DNA from 3 places in the Lysinibacillus sp. FSL M8-0355 genome. Region 3 is predicted to be linked to each of the others. Evidence: a T-box and tRNA genes for the amino acid it is inferred to sense, from the RefSeq annotation. Region 3 holds a T-box; the other regions hold tRNA genes.
The links. A T-box is a leader RNA that pairs with one kind of tRNA and senses whether it is charged. The one in region 3 lies ahead of leuS (leucine--tRNA ligase), so its partner is inferred to be a tRNA-Leu.

Region 1 (3,265 bases), 650 kb from region 3:
AGCACGTGTGTAGCCCAGGTCATAAGGGGCATGATGATTTGACGTCATCCCCACCTTCCTCCGGTTTGTCACCGGCAGTCACCTTAGAGTGCCCAACTAAATGATGGCAACTAAGATCAAGGGTTGCGCTCGTTGCGGGACTTAACCCAACATCTCACGACACGAGCTGACGACAACCATGCACCACCTGTCACCGTTGCCCCCGAAGGGGAAACTATATCTCTACAGTGGTCAACGGGATGTCAAGACCTGGTAAGGTTCTTCGCGTTGCTTCGAATTAAACCACATGCTCCACCGCTTGTGCGGGCCCCCGTCAATTCCTTTGAGTTTCAGTCTTGCGACCGTACTCCCCAGGCGGAGTGCTTAATGCGTTAGCTGCAGCACTAAGGGGCGGAAACCCCCTAACACTTAGCACTCATCGTTTACGGCGTGGACTACCAGGGTATCTAATCCTGTTTGCTCCCCACGCTTTCGCGCCTCAGTGTCAGTTACAGACCAGATAGTCGCCTTCGCCACTGGTGTTCCTCCAAATCTCTACGCATTTCACCGCTACACTTGGAATTCCACTATCCTCTTCTGCACTCAAGTCTCCCAGTTTCCAATGACCCTCCACGGTTGAGCCGTGGGCTTTCACATCAGACTTAAGAAACCACCTGCGCGCGCTTTACGCCCAATAATTCCGGACAACGCTTGCCACCTACGTATTACCGCGGCTGCTGGCACGTAGTTAGCCGTGGCTTTCTAATAAGGTACCGTCAAGGTACAGCCAGTTACTACTGTACTTGTTCTTCCCTTACAACAGAGTTTTACGAACCGAAATCCTTCTTCACTCACGCGGCGTTGCTCCATCAGGCTTTCGCCCATTGTGGAAGATTCCCTACTGCTGCCTCCCGTAGGAGTCTGGGCCGTGTCTCAGTCCCAGTGTGGCCGATCACCCTCTCAGGTCGGCTACGCATCGTCGCCTTGGTGAGCCGTTACCTCACCAACTAGCTAATGCGCCGCGGGCCCATCCTATAGCGACAGCCGAAACCGTCTTTTAGTGTTTCACCATGAGGTGAAACAGATTATTCGGTATTAGCCCCGGTTTCCCGGAGTTATCCCAAACTATAAGGTAGGTTGCCCACGTGTTACTCACCCGTCCGCCGCTAACGTCGAAGGAGCAAGCTCCTTCTCTGTTCGCTCGACTTGCATGTATTAGGCACGCCGCCAGCGTTCGTCCTGAGCCAGGATCAAACTCTCCATAAAAGAAATTTGAATAGCTCAAATTGTTTTGCTGGCATCATTTTGATGTCCAAAATTTTGTTTCGTTCATTAACCGAAGTTAGTTACTAAAAACTTTATTGATTACGTTTTGCTTGTTCAGTTTTCAAGGTTCATATCATTGTCTTTTCGGACAACTTCTTTAGTTTATCAGACAACCAGGAAGTTGTCAACACTTTTTTTGGAGCGGGTGATGAGAATCGAACTCACGACATCAGCTTGGAAGGCTGAGGTTTTACCATTAAACTACACCCGCATAATATGATTTGTAAATTGGCGCGCCCGGCAGGAGTCGAACCCACAACCTTCTGATCCGTAGTCAGACGCTCTATCCAATTGAGCTACGGGCGCATATAAGAATATAAAATTAATTGACTTGGTGCGGCCGAGAGGACTTGAACCTCCACGGGGTTGCCCCCACTAGGCCCTCAACCTAGCGCGTCTGCCGTTCCGCCACGACCGCATTCAATCAGTAACTTTCTCATTATACTACAAGGATCTGAGAAGTCAATGTTTTTTCCTAAAAAGATGAGCCATGAAGGACTCGAACCTTCGACCCTCTGATTAAAAGTCAGATGCTCTACCAACTGAGCTAATGGCTCAAATTAAGAAATGAATGGCTGGGGTACTAGGATTCGAACCTAGGCATGACGGAATCAAAATCCGTTGCCTTACCGCTTGGCTATACCCCAAAAAGTGGCGGTCCCGACCGGGATCGAACCGGCGATCTCCTGCGTGACAGGCAGGCATGTTAACCGCTACACCACGGGACCAATAAATAGTATTAATTAAATTATGAAGAAATGACCCCTACGGGATTCGAACCCGTGTTACCGCCGTGAAAGGGCGGTGTCTTAACCACTTGACCAAGGGGCCATGGCTCCGAAGGCAGGACTCGAACCTGCGACAACCTGATTAACAGTCAGGTGCTACTACCAACTGAGCTACTTCGGAATACTATGTTTTACTGTCGTCGTTATCTTGTCGACTTTTACTATTATAGGGACAACTCAACAAAACGTCAACTATTTTTTTATAATTTTTTATTCCACTAGTATTAGCCTACCCAAACACTTACTACAGCAATACTTCTCAACATTCATTTTTATTTTCCGTACATATAGTTGTTGGCAATTGACACAAGTATAAGTATGACGATGATGTCTTTTAGTTGTAGCTTTAGGGGGTTGTAAAACTGAGCAAAATCGAGGTGCATTTACTTTTCTTAATAGCTCTCGAAAATCTTTATCTCGATGTTGATACCCTTTACCTTCAATATGTAAATGATAATGACATAATTCATGGAGTACAATACCTTCAATCTCTCTATAGCCATATAACTCATAGGCTTTCGGGTTTATCTCAATATTATGAGATTGTAAAAGATATCGTCCACCAGTTGAACGTAATCTAGCATTAAAGTAAGCCTGATGCTGAAAAGGTTTTTGAAAGCTTTCCAAGGATAAGCTGTGAACAAGTTGTTGTAACTCCTCATTGTTCATATATTAATCACCTCTAACAACAAGAATACCACACTGTGTAGTATAGACAGTGTGGTAAATATTTATTACTTAAATTATAATGTTTGATTTTTAGGCGGAAGCATTGTTAAAGAAATACGCCCTTTATTGACATCTATTTGTTCTACCCATACTGTGACAATATCACCTAGTGCAACAACTTCTAACGGATGTTTAATGCGTTTGTTTTGTAATTTAGATATATGCACCAACCCGTCTTGCTTTACGCCAATATCAACAAACGCTCCAAAGTCCACCACATTTCTCACTGTGCCTTGCAGTTCCATACCTACTTTTAAATCTTCCATTTTTAATACATCTGTTTTAAGCAAAGGCTGTGGGAAAGCATCACGTGGGTCACGACTTGGTTTCATTAAAGTATCCACAATATCTTGAATAGTCACAACACCTATGCCAAGCACGCTACTTAAATTTTGAATATCTAAAGCTGCAATAGCTTCTTCGGCTTTCGGCGTCCCTAGCTC
Region 2 (3,265 bases), 3.5 Mb from region 3:
GTTGAGCCGTGGGCTTTCACATCAGACTTAAGAAACCACCTGCGCGCGCTTTACGCCCAATAATTCCGGACAACGCTTGCCACCTACGTATTACCGCGGCTGCTGGCACGTAGTTAGCCGTGGCTTTCTAATAAGGTACCGTCAAGGTACAGCCAGTTACTACTGTACTTGTTCTTCCCTTACAACAGAGTTTTACGAACCGAAATCCTTCTTCACTCACGCGGCGTTGCTCCATCAGGCTTTCGCCCATTGTGGAAGATTCCCTACTGCTGCCTCCCGTAGGAGTCTGGGCCGTGTCTCAGTCCCAGTGTGGCCGATCACCCTCTCAGGTCGGCTACGCATCGTCGCCTTGGTGAGCCGTTACCTCACCAACTAGCTAATGCGCCGCGGGCCCATCCTATAGCGACAGCCGAAACCGTCTTTCAGTATTTCACCATGAGGTGAAACAGATTATTCGGTATTAGCCCCGGTTTCCCGGAGTTATCCCAAACTATAAGGTAGGTTGCCCACGTGTTACTCACCCGTCCGCCGCTAACGTCGAAGGAGCAAGCTCCTTCTCTGTTCGCTCGACTTGCATGTATTAGGCACGCCGCCAGCGTTCGTCCTGAGCCAGGATCAAACTCTCCATAAAAGAAATTTGAATAGCTCAAATTGTTTTGCTGGCATCAATTTTGATGTCCAAAATTTTGTTTTGTTCACTAACTGAAGTTAGTTACTGAAAACTTTATTGATTACGTTTTGCTTGTTCAGTTTTCAAGGTTCATTTAATAAATCGAATTGGTGGAGCCTAGCGGGATCGAACCGCTGACCTCCTGCGTGCAAGGCAGGCGCTCTCCCAGCTGAGCTAAGGCCCCATATATTTTTAGGAAATGGTCGGGAAGACAGGATTCGAACCTGCGACCCCTTGGTCCCAAACCAAGTGCTCTACCAAGCTGAGCTACTTCCCGTTCTTTTTTGGCGCGCCCGACAGGAGTCGAACCCATAACCTTCTGATCCGTAGTCAGACGCTCTATCCAATTGAGCTACGGGCGCATTAAAAATGGTGCCGAGGACCGGAATCGAACCGGTACGGTAGTCACCTACCGCAGGATTTTAAGTCCTGTGCGTCTGCCAGTTCCGCCACCCCGGCACATTTGGAGCGGAAGACGAGGTTCGAACTCGCGACCCCCACCTTGGCAAGGTGGTGTTCTACCACTGAACTACTTCCGCATGTGCATAAGTTTTTTTATCTGGCAATGAAATAATGGTGCGGGTGAAGGGAGTCGAACCCCCACGCCTTGCGGCGCTAGATCCTAAGTCTAGTGCGTCTGCCAGTTCCGCCACACCCGCTTATTATTATTTAAAAATGGTGAGCCATGAAGGACTCGAACCTTCGACCCTCTGATTAAAAGTCAGATGCTCTACCAACTGAGCTAATGGCTCTAAAAAATGGTGCCGGCTATAGGAATCGAACCCACGACCTACTGATTACAAGTCAGTTGCTCTACCTGCTGAGCTAAACCGGCATATGGTGGAGGATGACGGGCTCGAACCGCCGACCCTCTGCTTGTAAGGCAGATGCTCTCCCAGCTGAGCTAATCCTCCTGGGTAATATGCCTAGCGATGTCCTACTCTCACAGGGGGAAGCCCCCAACTACCATCGGCGCTAAAGAGCTTAACTTCCGTGTTCGGTATGGGAACGGGTGTGACCTCTTTGCCATCATCACTAGACTTTTAAAAGACAAGATTTATTATAACTTATTTCGTTATAAATGCAAGCTTTTTTAAACTTTCTTGTTCTTTCAAAACTGGATAAACGGTTCATTGAATGGTTCAAACATTTTTGGTTAAGTCCTCGATCGATTAGTATTCGTCAGCTCCATGTGTCACCACACTTCCACCTCGAACCTATCTACCTCATCGTCTTTGAGGGATCTTACTTACTTGCGTAATGGGAAATCTCATCTTGAGGGGGGCTTCATGCTTAGATGCTTTCAGCACTTATCCCGTCCACACATAGCTACCCAGCGATGCCTTTGGCAAGACAACTGGTACACCAGCGGTGTGTCCATCCCGGTCCTCTCGTACTAAGGACAGCTCCTCTCAAATTTCCTACGCCCACGACGGATAGGGACCGAACTGTCTCACGACGTTCTGAACCCAGCTCGCGTACCGCTTTAATGGGCGAACAGCCCAACCCTTGGGACCGACTACAGCCCCAGGATGCGATGAGCCGACATCGAGGTGCCAAACCTCCCCGTCGATGTGGACTCTTGGGGGAGATAAGCCTGTTATCCCCGGGGTAGCTTTTATCCGTTGAGCGATGGCCCTTCCATGCGGAACCACCGGATCACTAAGCCCGTCTTTCGACCCTGCTCGACTTGTAGGTCTCGCAGTCAAGCTCCCTTGTGCCTTTACACTCTACGAATGATTTCCAACCATTCTGAGGGAACCTTTGGGCGCCTCCGTTACCTTTTAGGAGGCGACCGCCCCAGTCAAACTGTCCGCCTGACACTGTCTCCTGCCCCGCTAAGGGGCATGGGTTAGAATTTCAATACAACCAGGGTAGTATCCCACCGACGCCTCCTTCGAAGCTGGCGCTCCGAGATCTCTGGCTCCTACCTATCCTGTACAAGTTGTACCAAAATTCAATATCAGGCTACAGTAAAGCTCCACGGGGTCTTTCCGTCCTGTCGCGGGTAACCTGCATCTTCACAGGTACTATAATTTCACCGAGTCTCTCGTTGAGACAGTGCCCAGATCGTTACGCCTTTCGTGCGGGTCGGAACTTACCCGACAAGGAATTTCGCTACCTTAGGACCGTTATAGTTACGGCCGCCGTTTACTGGGGCTTCAATTCGCAGCTTCGCTTGCGCTAACCACTCCTCTTAACCTTCCAGCACCGGGCAGGCGTCAGCCCCTATACGTCACCTTACGGTTTTGCAGAGACCTGTGTTTTTGCTAAACAGTCGCCTGGGCCTATTCACTGCGGCTCTCATGCGCTTGCACGCTCAAGAGCACCCCTTCTCCCGAAGTTACGGGGTCATTTTGCCGAGTTCCTTAACGAGAGTTCTCTCGCACACCTTAGGATTCTCTCCTCGACTACCTGTGTCGGTTTGCGGTACGGGCACCTCTCACCTCGATAGAGGCTTTTCTTGGCAGTGTGAAATCAGGAACTTCGTCCATACGGACTCGCCATCACAGCTCAACGTTACAGTGTGCGGATTTGCCTACACACACGCCTTACTGCTTGGACGCGCATAACCAACAGCGCGCTTACCCTATC
Region 3 (3,265 bases):
ATATCTACTGGTAACCAACGTTTTAGTAACGCTGGATCTGCAATCGCCTCTGTATTTGTAGGGTCGATATAGCGTAAGAAGTACCAGCTAGACCCAGCCCACTGTGGCATTGTATTTGTTTCACGTCGACCCTTTTTGCCTGTCTCTGGATCTACAACATTCACCCATTCAGCGATATTAGCTAATGGTGATTCACCAGTACCCGATGGACGGATATTATCTGTTTTTGGAAGCACTAATGGTAATTCTGATTCTGGAACAGGTGTGATCGTGCCATCTTCCCAATGAATCATTGGAATTGGTTCACCCCAGTAACGCTGACGTGAGAATAGCCAATCACGTAGTCGATAAGAAATTTTCTTCTCTCCAACGCCTTTTTGCTCTAACCATTCAATTGCTTTCGCAATGCCATCTTCTTTATTTAAACCATTAAGGAATTCAGAATTAATATGTTGACCATCACCTGTAAATGCTTCTTTGCTAATGTCCCCACCCTCAAGTACAGGAACGATGTCTAAACCAAATGCAGTCGCAAATTCATAGTCACGTTCATCATGTGCTGGCACCGCCATAATAGCACCTGTACCGTAAGACACTAACACATAGTCAGCAATCCAAATCGGCGCTTTTTTCCCGTTAATCGGATTCACGGCATAAGCACCTGTGAATACGCCTGTTTTTTCTTTTGCTAAATCTGTGCGCTCAAGATCCGATTTCATTTTCACTTTCTCTAAATATGCCTCAACAGCTTGACGTTGCTCAGCTGTCGTTATTTGTTCTACCAATTTATGTTCAGGCGCAAGTACACAATATGTAGCACCAAATAATGTATCTGGACGTGTTGTGAAGACCGTGAAGTTTTGATCTGAACCATCAATAGCAAATGTTACTTCTGCCCCTTCTGAACGACCAATCCAGTTGCGCTGCATATCTTTAATAGATTCTGGCCAATCAACTTCTTCTAGGTCGTCGATTAAACGATCAGCATACGCAGTAATTTTAAGCATCCATTGTTTCATTGGTCGACGTTCTACTGGATGCCCACCACGCTCTGATTTCCCATCAATTACTTCTTCGTTAGCCAATACCGTACCAAGCGCTGGACACCAGTTAACAGCTACTTCATCCACATAGGCTAAACCTTTTTTATAAAGCTGGATAAAAATCCATTGTGTCCATTTATAATACTCTGGATCCGTCGTGTTAATTTCGCGATCCCAATCATAACTGAATCCTAGCTCTTGAATTTGGCGTTTAAAAGTTGCAATATTTTTAGCTGTAAATTCTGCTGGGTCATTTCCTGTATCGAGTGCATATTGCTCAGCTGGTAAACCAAAAGCATCCCAGCCCATTGGATGTAATACATTGTAGCCTTGCATACGTTTAAAGCGTGATAAAATATCTGTCGCTGTATATCCTTCTGGATGTCCTACATGTAGTCCAGCGCCAGATGGATATGGAAACATATCTAATGCAAAAAATTTAGGCTTCGCTGTTTCATTTTCAGTTTTGAATGTTTTGTTATTAGCCCAATATTGCTGCCACTTTTTTTCAATTTGTAGATGATTAAAACTCATTCTTTTTCCTCCTTCGATTGAATCATGTTGCTCTTCATCATAATTGACAAAATATTTAAAAAATAAAAAAACTCGTCCCTTTCTTATAGAAGGGACGAGAGAATTTGTACTCCCGCGGTACCACCCAAATTAGTGATTACACTCGGCTCAAGCTTCCTTAACGCGGAAGAAACGACACACGCTGTTTCACGCGGGCAGACTCAGAAGGCGAGTTCAACTTGCTTTCTTACTAGCTCCCACCAGCCGCTAGCTCTCTAAAAAGAACGACAAATTTACTATTCCTCATCACAGTCTTTACATGATATTGCATTTATTCTAATGGAAAGTATTGAAAAGCACAAGCCTTTGTTTACAGACTAACCCATTACTGAAGAATTAATTCCTTTTCTTCCTTAGATTTTGATAAATCCTTACATTCATGAAAAGCAAAATGCTGGCATCCGATGCATTTCTTTGTGTCCAAATAGCCGAGAGCCTTAGTAATCGCTTCTCCAGTATGCTGATAAAAATGATGCGCTCCAACCTTATCGTAAATACCATTGTGCTGAAGAGCTATTTTTAAATCACCTTGCACACCTGTTACCAGAATTTTACCACCCTGTGCTGTAAAGTTTTCAATGATATTGCTAAAATATGCTTCACCAGTGGAATCCATAAAGGGCACTTTCCCCATTCGCAATATCAAAACTCTTGGTTGCTGATGCAAAGTGCTTTCAATTTTTTGTTCAAACATTTGAGCAGCTCCAAAGAACAATGGTCCTTCAATTGTATACATGCTAATTTGCGGACAATCATGCTGCTGGTGAACGACATGGGGCTGTACCTTCCCACTTTTGTTTGAATGGTCTGGGAGTACCTTTGTCACAACAAGCTTTTCACTCATGCGTTTTGCAAATAATAGCACAGCTAATACAAGCCCTACTTCCACTGCTAATGTGAGACTTGTAAACACCGTTAATAAAAAGGTAATCAATAACACTAGCGAGTCACCCGATTTTAATTTCACAATATGTGAGAAATGGTGTCGTTCGCTCATATTCCAGGCTACAACCATCAATACAGGAGCCATACTTGCTAATGGAATATGAGACGCATATGGTGCTAATAGCAATAATGTAACTAAAACAAATACTCCGTGTATGATACCTGACATAGGCGATACTGCACCTGTTTTAATATTAGTTGCAGTCCGTGCAATAGCACCTGTAGCTGGAATCCCCCCGAACAAAGGCGTCACGATATTAGCAATTCCTTGACCAATCAGCTCTCGATTACTGTTATGCTTACTATTCGTCATCCCATCTGCAACGACTGCCGATAGTAGTGACTCTATGCCCCCTAGCATGGCGATGACAAACGCTGGTCCAATAAGCAGTTGTAGGCGTTCAAAGGTGATATCAGGTATAGCAAAATGAGGCAATGAATTCGGAATTTGCCCATAAGCTGTCGCGATCGTAGCAACATGTCCTGTAAAGAGGAAAGTGGCCACAAGTGTAGAAACAACAATACCTGCTAATGCTCCAGGAACCTTTGGGAAAAACTTCGGCGTCATCAGTATTGTCACAAAACAGATAACAGCCGTCAAAATACTATACATATTGGTCGTTCCAAGCTGCTTCATAATTTCTTGTATATTGGCAATAAAATACTCATGTCTTTTAACATTTGTTAACCCTAAAAAGTTGGCA

Region 1: it has a tRNA-Leu gene. The T-box ahead of leuS (leucine--tRNA ligase) is inferred to sense a tRNA for this amino acid. The anticodon was not compared.
Region 2: it has a tRNA-Leu gene. The T-box ahead of leuS (leucine--tRNA ligase) is inferred to sense a tRNA for this amino acid. The anticodon was not compared.

The regions. Positions count from the first base shown of each region.
Region 1 covers NZ_JBBPAI010000001.1:4,308,171-4,311,435, forward strand. Annotated here, with positions in the region: rRNA gene MKY46_RS21000 (16S ribosomal RNA) at 1-1,245, opposite strand, end outside; tRNA gene MKY46_RS21005 (tRNA-Gly) at 1,443-1,516, opposite strand; tRNA gene MKY46_RS21010 (tRNA-Arg) at 1,535-1,611, opposite strand; tRNA gene MKY46_RS21015 (tRNA-Leu) at 1,638-1,723, opposite strand; tRNA gene MKY46_RS21020 (tRNA-Lys) at 1,790-1,862, opposite strand; tRNA gene MKY46_RS21025 (tRNA-Gln) at 1,878-1,952, opposite strand; tRNA gene MKY46_RS21030 (tRNA-Asp) at 1,958-2,033, opposite strand; tRNA gene MKY46_RS21035 (tRNA-Glu) at 2,065-2,136, opposite strand; tRNA gene MKY46_RS21040 (tRNA-Asn) at 2,138-2,214, opposite strand; gene MKY46_RS21045 (SprT family protein) at 2,304-2,762, opposite strand; gene MKY46_RS21050 (Tex family protein) at 2,837-3,265, opposite strand, start outside.
Region 2 covers NZ_JBBPAI010000001.1:113,935-117,199, reverse strand. Annotated here, with positions in the region: rRNA gene MKY46_RS00605 (16S ribosomal RNA) at 1-631, opposite strand, end outside; tRNA gene MKY46_RS00600 (tRNA-Ala) at 779-854, opposite strand; tRNA gene MKY46_RS00595 (tRNA-Pro) at 871-947, opposite strand; tRNA gene MKY46_RS00590 (tRNA-Arg) at 956-1,032, opposite strand; tRNA gene MKY46_RS00585 (tRNA-Leu) at 1,041-1,129, opposite strand; tRNA gene MKY46_RS00580 (tRNA-Gly) at 1,135-1,209, opposite strand; tRNA gene MKY46_RS00575 (tRNA-Leu) at 1,245-1,329, opposite strand; tRNA gene MKY46_RS00570 (tRNA-Lys) at 1,347-1,422, opposite strand; tRNA gene MKY46_RS00565 (tRNA-Thr) at 1,430-1,505, opposite strand; tRNA gene MKY46_RS00560 (tRNA-Val) at 1,509-1,584, opposite strand; rRNA gene rrf (5S ribosomal RNA) at 1,595-1,710, opposite strand; rRNA gene MKY46_RS00550 (23S ribosomal RNA) at 1,823-3,265, opposite strand, start outside.
Region 3 covers NZ_JBBPAI010000001.1:3,659,283-3,662,547, forward strand. Annotated here, with positions in the region: gene leuS (leucine--tRNA ligase) at 1-1,577, opposite strand, end outside; T-box leader at 1,665-1,875, opposite strand; gene MKY46_RS17750 (SulP family inorganic anion transporter) at 1,942-3,265, opposite strand, start outside.